DNA from 2 places in the Bradyrhizobium sp. UNPF46 genome. Region 2 is predicted to be linked to the other one. Evidence: riboswitches for the same ligand, from Rfam matches in the RefSeq annotation. Region 2 holds a riboswitch; the other holds the start of a gene.
The links. Region 2 has a riboswitch for S-adenosylmethionine ahead of UNPF46_RS08665 (O-succinylhomoserine sulfhydrylase). Riboswitches for the same ligand answer to the same signal wherever they lie in the genome.
Positions count from the first base shown of each region.

Region 1: it holds a riboswitch for S-adenosylmethionine, as region 2 does, so the genes downstream of both, metX (homoserine O-acetyltransferase MetX) here and UNPF46_RS08665 (O-succinylhomoserine sulfhydrylase) in region 2, are expected to answer to the same signal.

Region 1 covers NZ_LFJB01000059.1:4,661-16,204, forward strand. Annotated here, with positions in the region: gene UNPF46_RS22730 (MJ0042-type zinc finger domain-containing protein) at 1-643, opposite strand, end outside; gene ftsE (cell division ATP-binding protein FtsE) at 847-1,506, shown strand; gene UNPF46_RS22740 (cell division protein FtsX) at 1,499-2,467, shown strand; gene UNPF46_RS22745 (YdcF family protein) at 2,695-3,399, shown strand; gene UNPF46_RS22750 (lysophospholipid acyltransferase family protein) at 3,423-4,196, shown strand; gene UNPF46_RS22755 (gamma-glutamylcyclotransferase) at 4,193-4,795, opposite strand; gene UNPF46_RS22760 (DUF2125 domain-containing protein) at 4,906-6,090, shown strand; gene UNPF46_RS22765 (prephenate/arogenate dehydrogenase family protein) at 6,150-7,085, opposite strand; gene hisC (histidinol-phosphate transaminase) at 7,082-8,179, opposite strand; gene UNPF46_RS22775 (chorismate mutase) at 8,216-9,064, opposite strand; SAM riboswitch at 9,221-9,300, shown strand; gene metX (homoserine O-acetyltransferase MetX) at 9,390-10,592, shown strand; gene metW (methionine biosynthesis protein MetW) at 10,608-11,270, shown strand; gene UNPF46_RS22790 (alpha/beta fold hydrolase) at 11,385-11,544, opposite strand, start outside.
Region 2 covers NZ_LFJB01000018.1:67,562-79,105, forward strand. Annotated here, with positions in the region: tRNA gene UNPF46_RS08615 (tRNA-Gly) at 1-29, opposite strand, end outside; gene UNPF46_RS08620 (methylated-DNA--[protein]-cysteine S-methyltransferase) at 204-782, shown strand; gene UNPF46_RS08625 (helix-turn-helix transcriptional regulator) at 877-1,716, shown strand; gene UNPF46_RS08630 (VOC family protein) at 1,772-2,131, shown strand; gene UNPF46_RS08635 (SRPBCC family protein) at 2,289-2,690, shown strand; gene UNPF46_RS08640 (hypothetical protein) at 2,820-3,326, shown strand; gene UNPF46_RS08645 (MATE family efflux transporter) at 3,406-4,848, opposite strand; gene UNPF46_RS08650 (hypothetical protein) at 5,015-6,067, opposite strand; gene UNPF46_RS08655 (PAS domain-containing protein) at 6,173-6,589, opposite strand; gene UNPF46_RS08660 (2'-deoxycytidine 5'-triphosphate deaminase) at 6,695-7,831, opposite strand; SAM riboswitch at 7,912-7,991, shown strand; gene UNPF46_RS08665 (O-succinylhomoserine sulfhydrylase) at 8,066-9,253, shown strand; gene UNPF46_RS08670 (SGNH/GDSL hydrolase family protein) at 9,430-10,434, opposite strand; gene UNPF46_RS08675 (SGNH/GDSL hydrolase family protein) at 10,447-11,220, opposite strand; gene UNPF46_RS08680 (OpgC domain-containing protein) at 11,220-11,544, opposite strand, start outside.

The sequences.
Region 1 (11,544 bases), on a different contig from region 2:
CGATCACCAACACCTGCTTACCGTCAACGGTCTCGCTGGACAGCTTGACGTCCTTGAAGGCGAGGCCCCGCAGGTTCACCTCGAGCCCGACCATCTTGTAGAACGCCGCCGTCTGCGGCAGCAGCCGCACCATGTCGCCGCGCCAGATCACCAGCGCCAGCACCAGCGCGCCCATGGCGGCGCAGGCGGTCGGCAGACCGAAATAGGATTTTCTAGGGGGCGTGGCGGCGACCGGACGGCTGACCCGTGCACCGCGACGGCTGAACAGGCCGCGGAACCAGGACTGGTGCTGCACCCCGACGACCTCCTCCTCGGCCGCCCGGGCCGCCGCGGACCACTCGTCCTCGGTGTCCTTGGCCTCTTCATCGGGCCAGTCGCTGGCGATCGAGGGGCTATCGACCACGGGCGTATCAGTGGCGCTCTCGTCCTTGGCGTAGGAGTTCCACTGCTCGGCGAGATCGGATTGGTCGTCGGCCTGGCTGGCTGCCGCCATGGCCGGGACGGATGCCTCCTCGATGGCATCCTCGGCATGGGCGATCCAGGTCTCCTTGCAACGGGAACAGCGGACCGCCCGCCCGTTCGCCCCCAGGCTCGCAAGCTTGATGGCGTAGGATGTCATACAATGGGGGCAGACGATATGCATGGACGAGCCTTGATGCATGAACCGGGACTTGAACGAGGTCTTGACCATGACCCGCCAGGAAGGACGGGACGGCCAGGATGTTGCCAAATATGCTACAGGCCGACCGTTAACGAACCGGAAACCATAACGGCGGCAAAACCCGTTGATCGCGCATGGCGGAGCGCAGCAATGCGACCCGCGCCCCCTCTCGAACGGAGCTGAACTTGGTTCGGTTCGAAAATGTCGGATTGCGTTACGGTCTGGGGCCGGAGATCCTGCGCGACCTCAGTTTCCAGATCCCGGCGCATTCGTTCCAGTTCCTCACCGGCCCGTCGGGTGCCGGCAAGACCTCGCTGCTGCGCCTGTTGTTCCTGTCGCACCGGCCGACGCGGGGCCTCGTCAATCTGTTCGGCCACGACATCTCGCAGCTCGGCAAGGACGAGATCGCCGATCTGCGCAAGCGCATCGGCATCGTGCTCCAGGATTTCCGTCTGCTCGACCATATGACGACCTACGAGAACGTCGCGTTGCCGTTCCGCGTCATGGGGCGCAGCGAGTCGAGCTATCGCAAGGAGGTGATCGATCTGTTGCGCTGGGTCGGGCTTGGCGAGCGCATGGACGCGCTGCCGCCGATCCTGTCGGGCGGCGAGAAGCAGCGCGCCGCGATCGCGCGCGCGGTGATCTCGCGGCCGCAGCTGCTGCTTGCGGACGAGCCGACCGGCAGCGTCGATCCGACACTCGGACGCCGCCTGCTGCGGCTCTTCATCGAGCTCAACAAGTCAGGCACCGCGGTCATCATCGCCACCCACGACATCGGCCTGATGGATCAATACGAGGCCCGCCGTCTCGTGCTGCATCAGGGACGGCTGCACGTCTATGAATAGGACCGACGAGCGCGGCGTGCTGGTCGATCTCGGACAGGAGCGTCCGCAGCTTCCGGCCAGGGCGCGCAACATGTCGCCGATCGTGCCGCGCGCCTCGATCCACGGCCGTGCGCTGGTCGCCGTCGTCGCCATCATGACCTTCCTGGCGTCGATGACCACGGGCACGGTGCTCCTGGTCAGCGCCTCCGCCGCGGAATGGCAGTCGGACGTCGCGAGCGAAATCACCATTCAGGTCCGCCCGCAAACGGGGCGCGATCTCGACCGCGACACCGCGGCCGTGACCGAGGCGATGCGCGCGCAGCCCGGCATCGTCGAGGTCAAGCCGTTCAGCCGGGAGGAGAGCGGCAAGCTGCTCGAGCCCTGGCTCGGCACCGGCCTGTCGATGGACGATCTGCCGGTGCCGCGCATGATCATCGCGCGCGTGCAGCCCGGCACGCAACTCGATCTCGGCGCCCTGCGCGCCCGCGTGACGCAAGTGGCGCCGAGCGCCAGCGTCGATGATCACCGCGCCTGGATCGAGCGGATGCGCTCGATGACCAACGCCACCGTGCTTGCCGGCCTCGGCATCCTCGCGCTCGTCATCGTCGCCACCATCATCTCGGTCTCGTTCGCGACCCGCGGCGCCATGGCGGCGAACCGTCCGATCGTGGAGGTGCTGCATTTCGTCGGCGCCGGCGATCGCTACATCGCCAACCACTTCCTGCGTCATTTCCTCCGGCTGGGCCTCGAGGGCGGCGTGATCGGCGGCGGCGTCGCCATGCTGGTGTTCGGCTTCTCCGAGTCGATCGCCGGCTGGTTCTCCGGCACCCCCGTCGGCGACCAGTTCGCCGCGCTGCTCGGCACCTTCTCGCTGCGGCCCTCGGGCTACATCGTGCTCGCGGTCCAGGCCGTGCTGATCGGCGCCATCACCGCAGTGGCCTCGCGCCAGACGCTGTTCGCGACGTTGAACGATGTGGATTGAGGTTTTTCTCTTCTCCCCTTGTGGGAGAAGGTGGCGCGAAGCGCCGGATGAAGGGTTCTGCCCACGCGTACAAATGTCGAGGTGAACGCGCGGAGATAACCCCTCACCCGGCTCGCAGCTTCGCGGCGAGCCACCCTCTCCCACAAGGGGAGAGGGTTCAGAAACCGGACTCCACTTCGCCTCAAAACGTTTTAAAATCACCCCAGGGAAGGGATCACCGACATCACATGACCTCGCCGACCGACGATCAATCGCCGAAACTGCCGCGCGGCTGGCTGCGCGCGACAATCGTGTCGACGATTGCGCTCGCCTTCGTCGGCGCTGCGGCGGGCTTCATCGCGTTCCTGTCGCAATTGCGCGGCGCCGAGATCGCGCCAAGCCGCAAGGCTGACGGCATCGTGGTGCTGACCGGCGGCTCCTCGCGGGTGTCGGATGCGATGGAGCTGCTCGCTGCCGGATACGGCAAGCGGCTGTTGATTTCCGGCGTGCATCCGACGTCGACGGCGAGTGACATCTCGCGGACGCTGCCGGAGAACCAGTCCTTCATGACCTGTTGCGTCGATCTCGACCGCACCGCGCTCTCGACCCGCGGCAACGCGGCGGAGGCGCGGCGCTGGGCCGAGGGGCGCCGGTTCAAGTCGCTGATCGTGGTCACCTCGAACTACCACATGCCGCGTGCGCTGGTGGAATTCTCGCATGCGATGCCGCAGACGATTCTGATCCCGTTCGCGGTGGTCGGTGACAAATGGCGCGAGGAGCCGTGGTGGACCTCGGCCTCCACCCTGCGGCTGCTGTTGTTGGAATATGTCAAGTACATCGCGGCCGAGCTCAGGGTGCGGCTGGAGGATTTCGGGATTGACCTTTCGCCCGAGATGTCGGAGCAGCCTGCAGGTCAGCAGCCGAGGCGGCCCGCCACCGCCCAGGCCAACTGATCGGCAAAATAATCGGATCCTCGATGTTCCCAGTTTTCCTGCGCTCGCTCGTGTTCAACGTGCTGTTCTATGCCGTGCTGGTGTGCCTCGCGATCGTGGCGCTGCCGACCTTCGCATTGCCGCCGCGCGCGATGCTGACGGTCGCACAATGGTGGGCCAAGGCGACGCTGGTCCTGATGCGCGTGATCTGCAACATCAAGGTGGAATTCCGCGGCGTCGAGAACATCCCGACCGGACCATTGGTGATCGTCGCGAAACACCAGTCGTTCTGGGAGACGTTCGTGCTGCCCGGCTTCTTCAACCGCCCGATCTTCATCCTCAAGCGCCAGCTGATGCAGATCCCGGTGTTCGGCCAGTTCCTGGTCAAGACCGGGATGATCGCGATCGATCGCAATGCCGGCGTGAAGGCGTTGCTCGACATGACGCGGCGGGCGCGTGAGGCGGTACGGGGCGGAAAACAGCTCGTCATCTTTCCGGAAGGCACGCGCCGCGCGCCGGGTGCTCCGCCCGACTACAAGACCGGCTTTGCGCAGATCTATTCGTCCTGCGGCGTGCCTTGCCTGCCGATTGCGCTCAACTCCGGCCTGTTCTGGCCCCGCCGCACCTTCATGCGCTATCCCGGCACGCTGGTGGTGGAGTTCCTCCCCCCACTGCCGCCGGGCCTGCCGAAGGACGAGTTTCTCTCCCGCGTGCAAACGGCGATCGAGGATGCGACCGGCCGTCTCGTCGAAGCGGGCCGCAGGGAGCAGGAGCAGTTGATCGGCTCGGCGCCGAGCTACGCGCCGACCGGGGGCTAGCGGTCTTCGGCTGGCGTCGGCGCGTGCAGGGAATGCCCATCACCATGCAGCATGGTTGCAAGCTGATGCAGTTGCGCATCGCGAAAGCCTTCGGCCTCGATCGCCTTCACCGTCGCGGTGACGTAGTCGCGGTTGGCGCCCGACTGGCCGTGGCCCTGGACGACATGACGGTGCTGCTCGGTGAGCGAGAGCCGGCCGGCATATTGAACATGGCCGCGGTCGACGACATAGGCGAGCGCGGAGACGCGCGCCCGTGCATCGTTCTCCAGCCAGACCGAGCGCATCACCTCGCGATAGACCGATGTGACCTGCTCTCGCGCCCGAAGGTAAGCGACAACGTCTGCGCGATTCTTCTCGGCGACGCGGAAGGCGATGCCGCGGCAGGCGCCGCCGCGGTCGAGCCCAAGCACCAGGCCCGGCTTTTCCGGCGTGCCGCGATGCACGAAGGAATAGACGCAGAGCGCACGATGTTCGCCGACCAGCCGCGCCGGGACGCGCTCCTCGAACGCGAAGCCCGGCCGCCACATCAGCGAGCCGTAGCCGAACACCCAGAGGTCGCCCTTGGCGGTGGTGATGGAGGAAAGGGTAATTTCCGACATTTCGGGCACGGCTACCAGAATGGGGGTTCCAAGCGAAGCGAATTCTCTGCCTTTCGCCGCAGGCGCGCCTCGCTTACATTTGCCAAAATCCGGGGTCAAAGGGTCGCCGCATGTCCAATATGACCGTTGCCGCAGGCCGTCGCTCCCGTTGGGGCCTTTTCATCGCACCCGTTTTCGTCCTGGTCCTTGCCGTCGCGTGGAGCTGCTTCTGGTTCTATGCGGCCTCGCAGGCCGAAGTGGCCGCAGACGCCTGGCGGGCGCAGGAGGCCAAGTCCGGCCGCATCTATGATTGCGCCAAGCGCTCGATCGCCGGCTTCCCGTTCCGCTTCGAGGTCCAGTGCTCCGGCGCCAGCGTCGCCCTGGTGTCGCAGAACGCGAGCAAGACGCCGTTCACGGCCAAGCTCGACAACATCCTGGTCGTTGCCCAGGTCTACGATCCCAAGCTCGTCATCGCCGAATTCTCCGCGCCCGCAACGCTGATCGATGGCGTTACGCAGAACACCTTCGTGGTGAACTGGAGCAAGGGCCGTAGCAGCGTGGTCGGCCTGCCGGCGGTGCCGGACCGCGCCTCCATCGTGTTCGACGATCCCACCCTCAACCGGCTCGACGGCAGCATGCAGGTGCCGCTCGCGCGGGCCAAGCAGGTCGAGCTGCACGGCCGTCTCGCGGACGGCTCGCCGGCCGATCATCCCGTGATCGAGACCGTGGCCCATATCGCGCAGGGCAGCATCCAGGGCGTGCATCCCCTGCTCGCCGAGCCGTTCGAGGCCGACACGCGCGCCAAGATCACCGGCCTGTCCGACCTCACGCCAAAGCCCTGGCCGCAGCGCTTCCGTGAAATCCAGGCGGCCGGCGGCCATATCGAGATCGTGCAGTCGCGGATCCAGCAGGGCGAGATGATCGCAGTCGCGGCCGGCACGCTCGGCCTCTCGGCCAATGGCCGCCTCGACGGCGAGTTGCAGATGACCGTGACGGGCCTCGAGCGCGTGATCCCGGCGCTCGGCATCGAGAAGATGCTGGAGGAGGGCGTGCCGCAGGCAACGCTCGATCGCGTCGCGCCCGGCGTGAAGTCGCAGGACCTCACCAATTTGTTCGGCGCGCTCGACCGCGCCGTCCCCGGCCTCGGCAAGGTCATCAAGCAGAACGCCAATGCCGGACTTGCCGCCGGCATCAACTCGATCGGCACCGAGAGCACGCTGGAAGGCAGGAAGGCGAGAAGCTTCCCGTTGAAGTTCGCCGACGGCGCCGTGCTGCTCGGCCCGGTCAAGGTCGGGCAAATTCCGCCGCTGTATTGAAGCCGCTCTCGTCATTCCGGGGCGATGCGTAGCATCGAGCCCCGGAATGACCAGCGAAACTACGGCTTCTTCAGCGCGCCATGCTGGCGGCCGAAATCCGCCGCGGCCGAATCCTGGCCGATCTCGACGATGCCGCGGCGAATGGCGCGGGTGCGGGTGAAATGGTCGAACAGCGCTTCGCCGTCGCCGCGGCGGATGGCGCGGGTGAGCTTGGACAGGTCCTCGGTGAAGGTGCCGAGCATCTCCAGCACGGCCTCCTTGTTGGCGAGGAAGACGTCGCGCCACATCGTCGGATCGGAGGCCGCGATGCGGGTGAAATCGCGGAAGCCGCCGGCGGAGAACTTGATGACTTCGGATTCCGTCACCTGCGCCAGCTCGTCGGCGGTGCCGACGATGGTGTAGGCGATCAGATGCGGCAGATGGCTGGTGATCGCGAGCACGAGATCATGGTGATCCGGCGTCATCACCTCGACCTTGGCGCCCATCGCGGCCCAGAAGGCGCGCAGGCGGTCGGTCGCCGCGGCGTCGACGCCTTCCGGCGGGGTGAGGATGCACCAGCGGTTGATGAAGAGCTCGGCGAAGCCTGAATCCGGCCCCGAATGCTCGGTGCCCGCGACGGGATGCGCCGGCACGAAATGAACGGTCTTCGGCAGATGCGGCGCCATGTCCCTGACGATCGCACCCTTCACCGAGCCGACGTCGGAGACAACAGCACCGGGCTTCAGATGCGGTGCGATCTCCTGCGCCACCGGCCCGCAGGCCCCGACGGGAATGCAGAGGATGACGAGGTCGGCATCCTTCACCGCCTCCGCATTGGTCGCCACGACCTGGTCGACGATGCCGAGCTCGAGCACCCGCGCGCGCGTCTTCTCCGAGCGTGCGGTGGTGACGATCTCGCCGGCGAGCCCCTGGAGCTTCGCAGCGCGCGCGATCGAGCCGCCGATCAGGCCGAAGCCGATCAGCGCGACGCGCTGGAAGTGCGCCTGCGCACTCATTTGCCGGCCATGAAGTCGCGCAAGCCGTCGACCACGAGGCGGTTGGCCTCCTCGGTGCCGATGGTCATGCGCAGCGCATGCGGCAGGCCATAGTTCTTCAGCGCGCGCAGCACCAGGCCGCGCTTGGTGAGGAAGGCGTCGGCGTCGTCCGCGGTCTTGCCCTTCTCGGTCGGGAAGTGCATCAGCACGAAATTGGCGACGCTCGGCGTCACCTTCAGCCCGAGCTTGGTGATCTCCTCGGTCAGCCAGTTGCGCCAGGTCTCGGTGAACTGCTTCGACATCGCCTGATGCGCGGTGTCTTCGATCGCGGCGACCGCGGCATACATCGCCGGCGTCGACACGTTGAAGGGGCCGCGGATGCGGTTGACCGCGTCGATGATGTGCTCGGGGCCGAACATCCAGCCGATGCGCAGCGCGGCGAGGCCGTGGATCTTGGAGAAGGTGTGCGTCACCACCGTGTTCTCGGTGGTGGCGACCAGCTCGATCCCCATCTCGTAGTCGTTGCGGGAGACGTAATCGCAATAGGCGGCGTCCAGCACCAGCAGCACGTGCGAGGGCAGGCCGGCGCGCAGGCGCTTGACCTCGTCGAACGGCACATAGGTCCCGGTCGGGTTGTTGGGGTTGGCGAGCCAGACCAGCTTGGTCTTCGGCGTCACGGCCTTGAGGATGGCGTCGACGTCGCAGGTGAGGTTCTTCTCGGCCGCGACGACGTTCTTGGCGCCGACCGCCATGGTCGCGATCGGGTAGACCAGGAAGCCGTGCGTGGTGGAGATCGCCTCGTCGCCGTGGCTGAGATAGGTGTGCGCGAGCAGATTGAGGATCTCGTCCGAGCCGGCGCCGCAGATGATGCGGTTGGGATCGAGCCCGAAAGAACGGCCGATCGCTTCGCGCAGCACGCGCGAGGTGCCTTCCGGATAGTCTTCGAGATGATCCGCCACGCGCTTGAACGCCTCGATCGCCTTGGGCGAGGGCCCGAACGGCGTCTCGTTGGCCGAGAGCTTGAACACCTTGCGGCCCGGCTCGGCGACCGGGCTCTTGCCGGGCGTGTAGGGCGCAATATCGAGAATGCCGGGATTCGGCACGGGGCGGGACATCTTCAACTCCGAAAGTGGCTTTAAGCGGTACGCGATTTACGATTTTGGCCCGGTCGGGGGCACCGTATAGCGCGTTGCGTGGCTGCCGACGAGGGCCGTGGAGCGCACCGAGGCCCCCGCCTCGATCAGGGCAGCCCTGATTTTGTCGATGCTGGTCGCGCTCGTGACCGAGACCAGCAGCGCTGCGCCGTCGAAGGCGGTGTCGGGCACCGCCACGATCTCGGCGAGCGGCGACAGGGCGCGGGCGACCTCGGCGTTCCACCCGGACACGCGCACGCTGAAGGTCTCGACCTCGGTCACCAGGGCGCTGTCGGGGACGCGCGAGATCGCGAACACCGGCAGCGCGGCCGGATGGTCGGCGCGCTCGACGAACGGCATGCGCGCGATGATCTTCGGCGCGCCTTTTTCCTCGAGCGAGAGCCACCACGGCGTGCGGCTCGACGTCGCCGAGACCAGCGCCAGGTCGCCCTTGGATTTCGCCACCGCCTCGACCGCGGCCTGCGCGCTGAAATGCGCGACGTAAGGCACCGTGAAGCCGAAATGAAAGCGCGCGGAATCGCGCATCGCCGGCTCGCTCACCGAGATGTCGGCATGCACGGAGAACGGCGCCTGCACGTAGGTGAAGGTCGAGATGATGACGCGCCAGATGCTCTCGACGGTGTCGAGCGGCAGGATGCCGCGATGACGCTGCACGATCTCGCGCATCATGGAGGCCTCACGCGCGGGGCGGAATGCCGAGCCGACCTCCTGGGTCTGCTTCACCTGGATCAGGCGGTCGATGATGTCGCCGCGCTGCATCAGCAGGCGATGCATGGCCTCGTCGATCGCGTCGATCTCCTTGCGCAATTCCTGCAATGACGGCGGCGCGGGCGGACGTTGAGACATGTTGGGCTGTCGATCGTTCCGATGGGGGATGTCCTGATTAGGCAGTCGGGGCGGCGAAAGCAAAGAGAAATGACGTCCTTCCCGGTCGGCGCGACGGAGGCGAATTGGGCCGATCCGGGCCGCGACTTGACGAAAACCGCCCAAGACGGTAGCTTTTGCCCGTTCCGTGGTCATTTGAGCCGGCCGGCTTGCAGCCACGTTAAAAAACTCGCTAAACAGGCCGGGGACGCTTTCGATCCCGGCCGAACCTATCGTTCAGGCCGGGTTTTTCATGGCCTGATGCAAGTGGCGATCACGCGTTTGATCGCAAACGAGGTCGATGGTCATGGATGGCGTCAAGTCGATACCGAGTCCTGCGATCAGCGCTGACGAGCGGTCGCATGAGGTGGATCATCCGAGCTCGCAGGTCGCGCATTTCGGCACCGAGCAGCCGCTGCGGCTGGATTGCGGCGTCGATCTCACCCCGTTCCAGATCGCCTACCAGACCTATGGCGAGCTCAACGCCGATCGCTCCAACGCGGTGCTGATCTGCCATGCGCTGACCGGCGACCAGCATGTCGCCAACGTGCATCCCGTCACCGGCAAGCCGGGCTGGTGGGAGACCCTGGTCGGCCCCGGCCGCCCCATCGATCCCAAGCACTACTTCATCATCTGCTCCAACGTGATCGGCGGCTGCATGGGCTCGACCGGGCCGGCGTCGATCAATCCCGCCACCGGCAAGGTCTGGGGCCTGGATTTCCCTGTCATCACCATCCCCGACATGGTGCGCGCGCAGGCCATGCTGATCGACCGGCTCGGCATCGACACGCTGTTTGCGGTCGTCGGCGGATCGATGGGCGGCATGCAGGTGCTGCAATGGACCGCGGCCTATCCTGGCCGCGTGTTCTCGGCGCTGGCGATCGCCTGCGCGACGCGGCACTCGGCGCAGAACATCGCCTTTCACGAGCTCGGCCGCCAGGCCGTGATGGCCGATCCCGATTGGCACGGCGGCGGCTATGCCGATCAGGGCATCCATCCGCATCGCGGGCTCGCGGTGGCGCGGATGGCGGCGCACATCACCTATCTCTCCGACGCCGCGCTGCATCGCAAGTTCGGCCGGCGCATGCAGGACCGCGACCTGCCGACCTTCTCCTTCGACGCCGATTTCCAGGTCGAGTCCTATCTGCGCTACCAGGGCTCCTCCTTCGTCGAGCGCTTCGACGCCAATTCCTACCTCTATCTGACGCGCGCGATGGACTATTTCGACATCGCCGCCGATCATGGCGGCGTGCTCGCCAAGGCGTTCGCGGACATCAAGACGCGCTTCTGCGTGGTCTCCTTCACCAGCGACTGGCTGTTCCCGACCTCGGAATCGCGCGCGCTGGTGCATGCGCTCAACGCCTCGAGCGCGCGGGTGTCGTTCGCCGAGATCGAGACCGATCGCGGCCACGACGCCTTCCTGCTCGACGTTCCCGAATTCTTCGACATCTCCCGCGCCTTCCTGCAATCGGCAGGCAAGGCCCGCGGGCTCACCTCCAAGAACGACTGACGAGGACGGCTAGCGATGTCTGTACAGGAAGTGTTGCCGCTGGGCGGCCTTGCGACGGGACAGTCCGGTCATTTTCGCGCCGACCATCTCCTGGTCGCCGACATGGTCAAGCCTGGCTCGAAGGTGCTCGACGTCGGCTGCGGCGAGGGCGATCTGCTCCAGCTGCTGGAAACGCGCGGCATCGACGGACGCGGCATCGAGCTGTCGCGCGAGGGCGTCAACCGCTGCGTGGCCAAGGGGCTTGCGGTGGTGCAGGGCGACGCCGACACCGACCTCGTCAATTATCCGGACGACGCCTTCGACTACGTGATCCTGTCGCAGACGCTGCAGGCGACCCGGCAGCCGAGGGTGGTGCTGGAAAACCTGCTGCGCATCGGCCGCCGCGCCATCGTCTCGTTCCCGAATTTCGGCTTCTGGAAGATGCGGCTGCAGCTGCTGATCGGCGGCCACATGCCACGTACCGAGAACCTGCCGGCGACCTGGTACGACACCGCCAACATCCATTTCTGCACCATCAAGGATTTCGTGCAGCTCTGCGACGAGATCAACGTCAAGATGGAGCGCTCGGTCGCGCTCGATCTCTACGGCCGCCCGGTGCCGCTGAACCTGCCCTGGTGGGTGTGGAACATGTTCGGCGAGCAGGGCGTGTTTCTGCTGAGCCGCGGCGGGGGAAAATAGTCTCTCGTCGTCATTCCGGGGCGCGCGAAGCGCGAACCCGGAATCCATCGTGCCGCAGCGTATGACGTCCAATGGATTCCGGGCCCGCGCCTTTGGCGCATCCCGGAACGACAGCTAATGCGCGGCCAGCGACCTGGGATCCCGCGCCGGCCAGCGGCCCGCCTCGACCAGCGTGACGAACCGCTCCACGCTTTCGTTGAACAGCGCGGGCTCTTCGAGGTTGAGCACGTGGCCCGATTTCGGAAACATCGCCAGCCCCGCCGCGGGCAGATGC
Region 2 (11,544 bases):
CTGCCGTTCTACCATTGAACTACGCCCGCAGATGCGCTGCTCCGCGCCCGTCCTGATTAGCCGAGACGGCGCCTGCCGCCAAGCGGTTTGGCGCGCCCGGCCCGACAGTTGTTAACGTCCTGATAAGATTCCAGGTGCGCCGGATTGTGGCGGTGTTATGATTGGATGTCTGGGGCGAAACGTGCACTGAGTGGGGCGTGTGCATGGTGGGGCGCGGCTATTCGATATTCGACACGGTCATCGGTCGTTGCGGCATCATCTGGAGCAGCACCGGCGTCGTTGCCGTGCAATTGCCGGAGGCGCGGGAGATCGACACCCGCCGCCGGATTTTCCAGGCCCATCCCGAGGCGCGCGAGCAGCGGCCGTCCGAAAATGCCGAGCTTGCGATCGAGGGCATCGTGGGCCTGCTGCAAGGCGGCGACCCCGACTTTTCCGAGGTCAGCCTGGATGCCGGCGGCGTGCCCGGCTTCAACCGGCGCGTCTATGAGTTCGCCTGCTCGATTCCGCGCGGGGAGACGCGCACCTATCACGAGATCGCCAAGGCGCTGGGCGCCTCAGGCGCCGCGCATTCGGTGGCGCAGGCGATCGCCAAGAATCCCTACATGCTGATCGTGCCCTGCCACCGGGTGCTGGAGGCCGGCAACTACGCCGACCGGCCCTCGCCCTATGGCGGGGTGATCTCCAAGCGGCGGCTGCTGGCGCTGGAGGGCGCCCACCCCGTCGCCAGCAAGACGCTGTTCGAGGTGCTGCTGCCCGTTGCCCCGCCCCGTGCCCCCAATTGAGGGGCGAACTTGATCGCACCTCAGTTTTATTTTTGGGCATGATCTCGTCGGAAAACCGCTGACACTTTTCCGGATCATGCCTAGATAAGGCGGCATGGACGCGACCACGCTGCTGACGACACAATCGATCACGGTCTGTGAGTTCCGCTGCGACGCGGGACCGGACGATATGCCATTTGCCGAATGCCGCACCGGGCATTCCATCGCCTATGTGCGCGCGGGCAGCTTCGGATGCCGGTGCCGTGCCGGGTTCTTCGACCTGGTGGCGGGCTCGATGCTGGTCGGCGCGCCCGGCGAGGAATACACCTGCACGCATGAGCATGTCAGCGGCGATGTCTGCCTCGGATTCTTCTTCAGCGAGGACATGGTCGATGCCCTCGGTGGACGGCGCGAGATCTGGCGGGTCGGCGCCACGCCGCCGCTGCCGGAATTGATGGTCTTGGGCGAGCTCGCCCAGACGGCGGCAGATGGCAACAGCGACATCGGCCTCGACGAGGTCGGCCAGATCCTGGCCGGCCGCTTCGTCGACGTCGTTTCGGGCAAGCCGCGCAAGCCGGCCACGCCCACCGCGCGCGACCGCCGCCGCGCGGTGGAGGCCGCGCTATGGATCGACGACAATTCCCACGCCGAGGTCGATCTCGAACAGGCCGCGAAGCAGGCCGGCCTCAGTCCGTTCCATTTCCTCCGGCTGTTCTCCGGCGTGCTCGGCGTCACCCCGCATCAATATCTCGTGCGCTCGCGGCTGCGCCACGCGGCACGGCTGCTCGCGGATGACGACATCGCGGTCACCGATGTCGCCTATGACGTCGGCTTCGGCGATCTCTCCAATTTCGTCCGCACGTTCCACCGCGCCGCCGGCGTATCGCCGACGAAGTTCCGGCAAGCGTCGAAGGGCGAGCGCAAGATTCTCCAAGAGCGGATCGCCCTCAACTGACTAGGGTCGGCTCCAGCGCGCGCCAGTCGCGGCGCGCCTTGCAATGGAGACGACCATGTATGACCACATCGGACTGCGCGTTGCCGATCTCGACGCCGCCACGCGCTTCTACACCGCGGTGCTCGCCCCGCTCGGCTACATGCTGTGCTCGAGCGGCGACGGCTATGCCGGCTTCGGTCCGAAGGGCGAGCCGGCGCTGTGGCTGCATCTCAACAAGGGACGCAAGGCCGACGGCGCGCATATTGCGTTCCGCGCCGGGAGCCATGACGCGGTCAAGGCGTTCCACAGCGAAGGCCTGAAGAGCGGCGGCCGCGACAATGGCGGCGCCGGGCCGCGCAAGGATTACAGCCCGACCTATTACGCAGCGTTCCTGATCGACCCCGATGGCAACAATGTCGAGGCGGTTTGCACGTGACGCTCACGAGATCTCGTAGGGGGCAAAGCGACTTCTCCGCCGTAGCTCGAAGAGCGGAGGCGGAAGCGTGCCCACCGACTGCCCACGTCAATTCAAATGGTGGGCACGGCGCTACGCGCCTTTGCCCACTCTACAAGACTGATTTTGAGGAAATCCCATGGCCACCATCCACAACGACATCTCCCTCAACGCCCCCGCGCGCGACGTCTGGGACGCCGTGCGCGACTTCGGTGCGCTGCATGAGCGGCTGGTGCCGGGCTTCGTCACCGCCTGCACGCTCGACGGCGATGCGCGAATCGTCACCTTCGCCAACGGTTCGGTGGCGCGTGAGGTGCTGGTCGCTTGCGACGAGGTGAAGCACCGTCTCGTCTATGCCATCAGCAACGAGCGGCTGAAGCATTACAGCGCCTCGGTTCAGGTGATCGCCGACGGCGAGCGGACAAGCCGCCTGGTCTGGATCATCGACATGCTGCCGAACGAGCTTGCTGCCTATGTCGAGGAACAGACCCGCCAGGCCGAGACCGCCTTGCACAAGGCCTTCCCGCCCGCTGCGGCGTGAGCTGCCCTCCAGGCTCTGCGGCTCCGTGAGTTTTCTCACAGAGCGGCGCCCTCGCCAGCCGTAACCATGGCGGCGTGCGTCCGGTTGGCTCCGCTCTCCCGGCGGGCCTGCGCACGCGAGGAGCATGCCATGAGAGGTGCGGACAAGGTGATCTGCCAGGCAGCCGCCGTGCTGCTGCTGTTTTCCGTCGCAAGCACGCCCGCGAAGGCGCAGCTCGCGGGGTTCGGCGGGGGAGGCAGCGAGGACATGATGACGCAGATGGCGCCGATGCTGGAGATGATGAAGGCGAAGATGGGCAAGCGCCGCTTCGCCATGATGATGCAGACCATGGGCCCGATGATGAGCCGCATGATGGAGAATGGCGGCGGCGGGCTCGGTGGTCTCGGTGGCATGATGGGCGGCGGCCTGAATGGCCTCTCCGCCGGCAATCTCGGCGGCGGCTTCGGCGCGCCGAATTACGGCGGCTACGCGCCGATGAGCGGCGGCACCATCCCGGCCGGCTTCGGCGGCGGCGGTGGCGAGATCATGGGCATGCTCGGCGGCGCCGGAGGCGGCGACATGATGGCGATGATCCCGCAACTGATGCGGCTCGCCAATGTCGGCGGCAGCGGCCATCGCCGCCATCGGCATCGCTAGAGCATGATCCGGAAAAGAGTGTAGCGGTCTTCCGAAAGCATCATTCTCAAACAACAACCTAAAGCGCGATCATCGCGCTTTAGTCGGCGCCTGATAGTGCTGGCCTGATCGCGGGCGCGCTCGCGCGCGGCCCCCAGCGCGTCAGCAGGACGCTGGAGGACGAGAGCAGGCCGAGCAGGACCATCGAGCTTGCGGCCAGCCAGAAGTAGCTCTGCGCGCTGGCCCCGTGGGTCGACAGCCACCAGCCTGCGGCGGAGATGTAGACCAACCGCGCCGTCTGCGCCAGCACCGGCCCAATCACCTTGGCGGCGCCTTGCGACGAGAAATACATCACCGTGGCAATGCCGAAGAACGCGTAGAACGGTCCGACCGTCGACAGATATTGATGGCTCGCCGCACGCACGGCCGCGCTGTCGGTGAAGATGTTGATCCAGAGATCGGGAAACACCGCGACGACGCAGGCCGGCGCGCCGACGGCGGCGAAAGCGGCGACGCTGGCGATCCAGGCGACGCGCCGGGCCCGCGCGATGTTGCCGGCGCCGATCGCCATCCCGACCATCGGCACGCAGGCGATGCCGAACGAGAACGCGATCGAGGTCAGCAGGAATTCCAGCCGCGCGCCGATACCGTAACCGGCGAGGATCGCGGTGCCGAACTGCGCCAGCATGTGGGTGAAGATCGAGATCGTCAGCACCGATTGCAGCGGCGAGAAGCAGGCGATGGCGCCGACCTTCAGGATGTCGAAAAACATCGCCCATTGGATGCGCAGGCCGCGCAGCTTCGGCGTGACGCGCGCGCGCCCGGAGAACAGGACCCAGCCCATGATGCAGATGTTCATGGAATAGGCGATCAGCGCGCCGGCCGCGACGCCGCGCATGCCGAACTGCGGCACCGGACCGAGCCCGAGGCCGAGCGTGCCGCCGAGCACGATCTGCCAGGCCGCGGAGTTGAGGATGAGGAACGAGGGCAGCTTCATGTTGCCGGTGCCGCGCAGCACGCCGGCCATGGTGTTGAGCAGCCAGGGCAGCACGGCGCCGCCGAAGAACACCTGCGTGTAGGCGATCGCATGGGTCAGCACATCGCCGCGGCCGCCGAGCATCTCGAGCACTTTCGGCCCGAAGATCAGCATGCCCAGCATGAAGACGAGGCCGAAGCTGATGCCGATCAGCATCGCATGCATGGCGAGCGTGGCCGCGCGCTCGCGATCGCCGGCACCGAGCGCGCGTGCAATGGCGGATGCCACCGCACCGCCCATCGCGCCGCCCGACATCGTCATGGTCAGGATGATGGTCGGGAACACCAGCGCCATCGCCGCCAGCGCCTCGACGCCGAGCCGGCCGATATAGGAGGTCTCGGCGATCACCGTGCAGGTGCCGGCCGACAGCGCGATCACGTTGGGCCAGGCAAGCGACAGCAGCGTGCGCAGGATCGGCCCGTCCACCAGCGCGCTTCGCACCGGCCGCGGGGGCGGCGGCAGCGGACGCTCTTGTTCATCGACCGGGATTTCGGCGATGTCGGACATGTCCCCTCCGGGCACGGGCGCCATTTGCGGCACGGCAATGCATAGGTGTGCCGATCAATTTGTTCGCGCGCAGGGCGCAGCGAGGCCGTGTTAGCACGATGCGGAGCGCTTCCTCCTGCGCCAGATGCAGGCGTGCCCTGCGGCAGTGCATTTCGACGGATGAACGCTATTCGATCGTCCAGACCAACGGCCGGCGGCCGCCGGCGGCGGGGCGCACATGCACGGCGATATGCCGGCCGCACCCGGCAGCGAGGCCTTCGAACAGTCCCTCCAGCACCTTGGCGCAGGCGGGATGATCATCGGCGACGTCGTCCATCAGCTTCCAGCTCCGCTGGCGGAGTTCGAACGTGCCTTCGGACTGCGTCATCTCGGCCGCGTCATCCTGCGCGGCGAACAGCGCATTCAGGAACGATGCGAATTCACTTTTCCCACCGCGCCCCATCGCCAGCGCCGCCGCAACCTCGTCGAAATATTGCATACCGATCAGCTTGCCGGTGAGCCGCAGCAGATAGCCGGCGTCCTCCGGGCCGAACAGCTGCACCATCACGGGCGCGGCAGTGCGGACATATTCCATCGCGTAATTGCGATAGGCCTTCTCCAGGCGCGGCTTCGGCCAGCTCGCAACGGGAAGTGCCGGCGCGGTCTTCGCATCGAACAGCGGCGCTTCGAGATGACGCGCGAACACGAGCCGCTGGTCCAGCTCGAGCGGATGATCGTATTGATGGTAGTAACCTTCCAGCCCGTCCTGGCCGTCGACGCTCTGCTTGGTGCAGACGAAGCCGAGCCTGAGATCACCGAGTGCAACGCCGTTGTTGGCGTGCCAGCCGCGCAGCATCGCGCGGCTCACCTCGCCCGGCACGCCGCAGATCGCGGTGCCCTTCCAGATCCAGCGCGGCGGCGGATAGCGGATCCAGGCCTTGGTATCGCTCTCATACATGTATTCGACATGTACGCCGCCGATCCAGTTGGAGAGATAGTGATATTGCGCGGCCGCCACCGCCGGCGGCAGATGATCGATCCCGAGCTTCCTGAGGCCGGGCAGGAAGCGCTCCTGCTGCTGGCGGCGGAAGACGCGGAAGACGAATTCCGCCGCATCGGCGGTGCCACGGCGCGTGACGACGGTGAGGATGAGGCCGGTGAAGTAGGCGTGATAGAGGTCGGCAACCGCGCGCCAGCGCCTCCATTGGGCTTCCTGCGCGGCGTCTGAGGCGGCGGCCATGTTCGCTCCCGATCCTTGATTTTGATCGAGTGTGTCACTGCACCTTCAGGCAGGCAACATGACGCCCGTGCAGGGCGCCCTGCGCGATCGCCTGCCAATTCCGCATCACGAAGTTTGCGGCGGCGTCCTGGCTGCGCGCTCGCGCTCGACCCGCTCGGTGACATCGCGGGCCATCGCCACGGATCCAAGCACGTTGCCGCCGGAATCCCGCACCAGCGCGAAGGTCATCTCGATGTAGAGCTTGCGTCCGCTCTTGTGTAGCGCGCGGGTCAGCGTCGGCTTGCCCGCAAGCTTCATCGCGCCGCTGGCGAGTGCGGCCTCGAAGCCCTTCCAGTGCGCGGCGCGCAGATGCTCGGGAATGATCAAGTCGAGATTCTGGCCGAGCGCTTCCGCCGCGGAGAAGCCGAACAGCGTCGTCGCGGCGCCGTTCCAGCGCATGATCGTGCCGGAGCGATCCGAATAGATCAGCGCATCCGCGACGTTTTCGGCGATCTTTGCGTCGAGTTCGGATGGATTGCTCATGCCGTCACCTCGTAGCCCGGATGAAGCGGAGCGCAATCCGGGATCGCGCTACAAGTGAGACTGCCCCGGATTACGCTTGCGCTCCATCCGGGCTACAGGATCGCGCTACACCCGGAAATGCTTCGATAGTTTGAGGCCCTGGGCCTGGTAGTTCGAGCCGATGCGCTGGCCGTACATCGCGTCGGGGCGGGCCAGCATCTTCTCGTAGACGAGGCGGCCGACGATCTGGCCGTGCTCGAGGATGAACGGCACTTCGCGCGAACGCACCTCCAGCACGGCGCGCGATCCCAGCCCGCCGGCGCCGGCATAGCCGAAGCCGGGATCGAAGAATCCGGCATAATGCACACGGAATTCGCCGACCAGCGGATCGAACGGCACCATCTCCGCGGCGTAGTCGGGCGGCACCTGCACGGCTTCCTTGGAGGCGAGGATGTAGAACTCGCCGGGATCGAGGATCAGGCTGCCGTCGGGACGGGCCGAGATCGGCTCCCAGAAGTCCTCGACGGAATAGCCGGCGCGGCGATCGACGTCGACGACGCCGGTGTGGCGCTTGGCGCGGTAGCCGACGAAGCCGCTGGCTTTCTCGCCGGAGAGATCGACGGAAACGGCGACGCCGCCTGAGAGATCGGCATCGTCGATGTCGACGAGGCGCTCGGCGGCATGCAGCGCATCGAGCTCGTCGGCATTGAGGATGGCATCGCCGGTGCGGAAGCGCACCTGGCTGAGGCGCGAGCCCTCGCTGACCAGCACCGGAAACGTCTTCGGGCTGATCTCGGCGTAGAGCGGGCCGTGATAGCCGGCGCCGATCATGTCGAAGCGACGGGTGCCGTCGGCGATCACGCGGGTGAAGACGTCGAGCCGGCCGGTCGAGCTCTTCGGGTTGGCGGCCGCGACGATCTCCGGCGGCAGCGCCAGACTCTCCAGCAGCGGCACGATGTAGACGCAGTTGGTCTCCAGCACCGCGCCGTCGGCGAGGCTGAACTCGTGCAGCTTCAATTCGTCGATGCGCTCGGCGACCGTGGCACCGGGCCCCGGCAGGAAGCTGGCGCGGACGCGATAGGCGATGTCGCCGAGGCGCAGATCGAGGCTGGCCGGCTGGATCTGGCTCTCGACGAAGTCGTAGGCGGGCAGGATGAGGCCTGCCTCCGCCATCGCCGCGATCATGCGGTCGGGCAGGATACCATTGGCGTCGGGCGCGACCGTGAACGTCAACCGGGGGTCCTCATCAGGGCTCAAATGCATCCGGACATGCCGGAAATACAGGTCTTTTACGGCTATCCGATGGACGCCTTGACGGAAAGGGCATTGCGGAATATGAGCATCACTTATCCCGTGGTGATTTGAGCCGGCCGGCTTGCAGCCACGTTAAATAAGTCGCTAAACAGGCCGGGGACCTCTGAGATCCCGGCCCGTGGACATGTCCAGGCCGGTTTTTTTGTGCCCGCTTTCGACGAAGCGGTCATGTCGGAGGTATCTATGTCGAAGTCGCCTGCCAACTACCGTCCCGAAACCCGCCTGGTCCATTCCGGCACCCTGCGCTCGCAATTTGGCGAGACGTCGGAGGCGCTGTTCCTGACCCAGGGCTACGTCTACGACACCGCCGAGCAATGCGAGGCGCGGTTCAAGGGCGAGGACCCCGGCTTCATCTATTCGCGCTACTCCAACCCGACCATCGCAATGTTCGAGCGCCGCATGATCGAGCTCGAGGGGGCCGAGGCCGCCCGCTCGGCTGCAACCGGCATGGCCGCGGTGACGACCGCGATCCTGGCGCCGCTCAAGGCCGGCGATCACGTCGTCGCCTCGCGCGCGCTGTTCGGCTCGTGCCTCTACGTCATCCAGGACCTGCTGCCGCGCTACGGCATCGAGACCACGCTGGTCGACGGCTCCGACCTCGACCAGTGGCAGCGTGCGCTCAGGCCCAACACCAAGACGTTCTTCCTGGAGAGCCCGACCAATCCCACGCTCGACGTGCTCGACATCCCAGGAATCGCCGAAATCGCGCACAGCGGTGGCGCGCGGCTCGTCGTCGACAACGTGTTCGCGACGCCGATCTGGCAGAGCCCGCTCGCGCTCGGGGCCGACGTCGTGGTCTATTCCGCGACCAAGCATATCGACGGCCAGGGTCGTTGTCTCGGCGGCATCATCCTGTCGTCGGAAGCGTTCGTCGCCGAGCACCTGCATAATTTCATGCGCCAGACCGGCCCGTCGATCTCGCCGTTCAACGCCTGGGTCCTGCTCAAGGGCCTGGAGACGCTGGGCGTGCGCGTGCGCGCGCAGACCGATACCGCATCGCGCATCGCCGACGTGCTGGCGAGCCATCCGAAGATTTCGCGGCTGGTCTATCCCGGCCGCGCCGATCATCCGCAGGCGGCCTTGGTGAAAAAGCAGATGCGCGGCGGCTCGACCCTGGTCGGCTTCGAGGTCAAGGGCGGCAAGCAGGCGGCGTTCCGCGTGCTCAATGAATTGAAGCTTGCGAAGATCTCGAACAATCTCGGCGATGCCAAGTCTCTCGTCACGCATCCGGCGACCACGACGCATCAGCGCCTGAAGCCGGAGGACCGCGCCGCGCTCGGCATCAGCGAGGGCTTCATCCGCTTCTCCGCGGGGCTCGAGCATGTGGATGATCTGATCGAGGATCTGACGGCGGCGCTGGAGAAGGCGTGAGGCTCTTACCCTCCCCTGGAGGGGGAGGGTCGCTGCGCATGCAGCGAAGCGGAATGCGTAGCGGGGTGGGGTGACAGTCTCTCCACATACAACACTGCCCGAGTGGAGAGATCACCCCACCCCGCTCGCGCTGCGCGCGATCGACCCTCCCCCTTCAGGGGAGGGTGAAGCAGACCTCACATCGGCCGATACGTCCGCACGTCCGCCGGCACGTTGACCCCGAGCTTGATCTGGCCGACGGAGCGGATGATGTCGTCGCCGAGCAGCTGGGCGAAGCAGGCATAGCCCCAGTCGTTCATGTGCAGGCCGTCGGCAATGACGAAGCTCTCGACCGGGATCGCCTGCTTCTCGTGCCAGTCGCGCATCACCTCGAAGCGCGGGAAGATGCCGACGTGACGGAGCTCGGCGACCTTGCCGAGCAGCTGCACCATCTTGCCGGCGCTCTCCTTGCGCTGGTTGACGGCGGGCGAATATTGCGGGTCGACCAGCACGATGTCGGCATCGCCGGCGGCCTGGATGCGGCTGATGCCGTCCTCGACCATTTTTGCGGTCTCGCCGGGATCGAGATTGCGCAGCACGGCGTTGGTGCCGACCTGCCAGATCACGAGGTCCGGATGCGCGTCGATCACCTGCGTCTGCAGGCGTTTCATCATCTCGGGCGCGTCCTCGCCGCCGACGCCGGCATTGACGACGGTGATGTCGGCGGTGGGATAGTGCCGGCGCAGCTGCGCGGCGAGGCGGTTCGGATAGTTGAACTCCGGCGAGCTCGCGCCGAAGCCCTGAGTCGACGATGAGCCGAACGCGACGATGACGACGGGCTTGCCGGCGACCAGCTTGCCCGCGACATGCGGCAGCGAGCCCATCGCCTTCGAGCCGCCCTTTGGCGGCAGGCAGGGCACGCGGCTGAAAATATCGGCGGCGGATTTGGCGACCTGCTTCACCCTGTCGATGGCGCGCGTCGTGACGCCGCGCTGCTCGGGCGAGGTCGCGGCCACGGTGGTCTGGGACGGCGGCGCGGGCGCGGGATCAGCCGACTGCGCTGGCGCAGGCGTCGCCTGCGCTGCTTGGGTCGCGGCTTGCGTCTGCGCGTGCGACTGCACGGCCGGCGCCAGCAACAACAGCACTGCGGCTGCAGGCGCGGCCAGCCATGCCGTCAGGCGAAAAGGGCGGAGAGAACTCATTAACGCTAGACCTCAATTTTGCTGCTGGGCCGGCTCCAGGTGAGCGGCGTCGATCACGAACTGTGCCAACGCCCGGCCTAGGCAATCATGGACCTGCTTCGCCAGCTCAGGCCCGCGGGACGGGCTGAACAGGTCGAACTGGCCCTGCTCATTCCACTGCCGCATGATCGCGAAACGATCGAACAGCGGAATATCGTGCTCCTGCGCCACCACCCGCATATTGTCGAGATAAGGCGGCGCCGAGATCATGGTCTCCGTACGCGGGCTGTATTGCAAGTTCATCAAGACGACGTCAGCCCCCGCCTTTTGCAGCGCAACAACCCCGTCGGTCACCGCGCTGCGAAATTCATCGGGATCGATCGATCGGATAGCATCCACGGTCCCGGTCTGCCAGATCACCAAGGTAGGCGTTTTTGCTTCCATCAGCTTAACGAATATGGACGCGGTCTCCTCTGCCGTTTTCTTGCTCTGTATTTCTACGGAGACGTGCACCACCTCGGACGCCGGCAGCTTCTCCTTGAGGATCGCCTCCATGCGCGCCGGATAGGAGCTGCCTTCCGACGACGGAATCGTGGTCGAGCGGCTGCCGATGACCAGGATTTCGAGCGGTTTCCCGGCCTTGATGGCGTCGGCGACCTTGGGGAGCTGACTCTCGCTGGTCAGCAGATAGGACGGCAATTCGCACGCCGCGGGCACGGCAGGCGCAGCAGCATCCCCCGCGCGCGCCACAGGCGCGGCGAGGCTACCGCATAGCAGGATCAGGCTCAGGAGAACCTTCGCCTTCATCAGCCCCCTCCCGCCAGATCGGCGTTGCCGACGGCGTTTTTGGTTTTCGCACCGCTCTTGTCAGCCACGCGCTTGTACCACGAAATCACCCAGGCCACGCCCCACATGATCAGGACCCCGGAGAGACTAATCAGCGCATGCATGGCCGCGCCGCCGGAGACTTCGGCGAGAATGAAATGCCCGGCGAAGGCCAGGAAGACGCCGAGACAGAAGATCTCGAGGGAATGCTGGCCGCATAGAATCAATGGGCGCAGCCAGCGCGATTTCAAGCCCGGCCAATCCCGGGGCAGGAAGCGCACTGTGAGCGCGGCCAGCGCCAGGAAA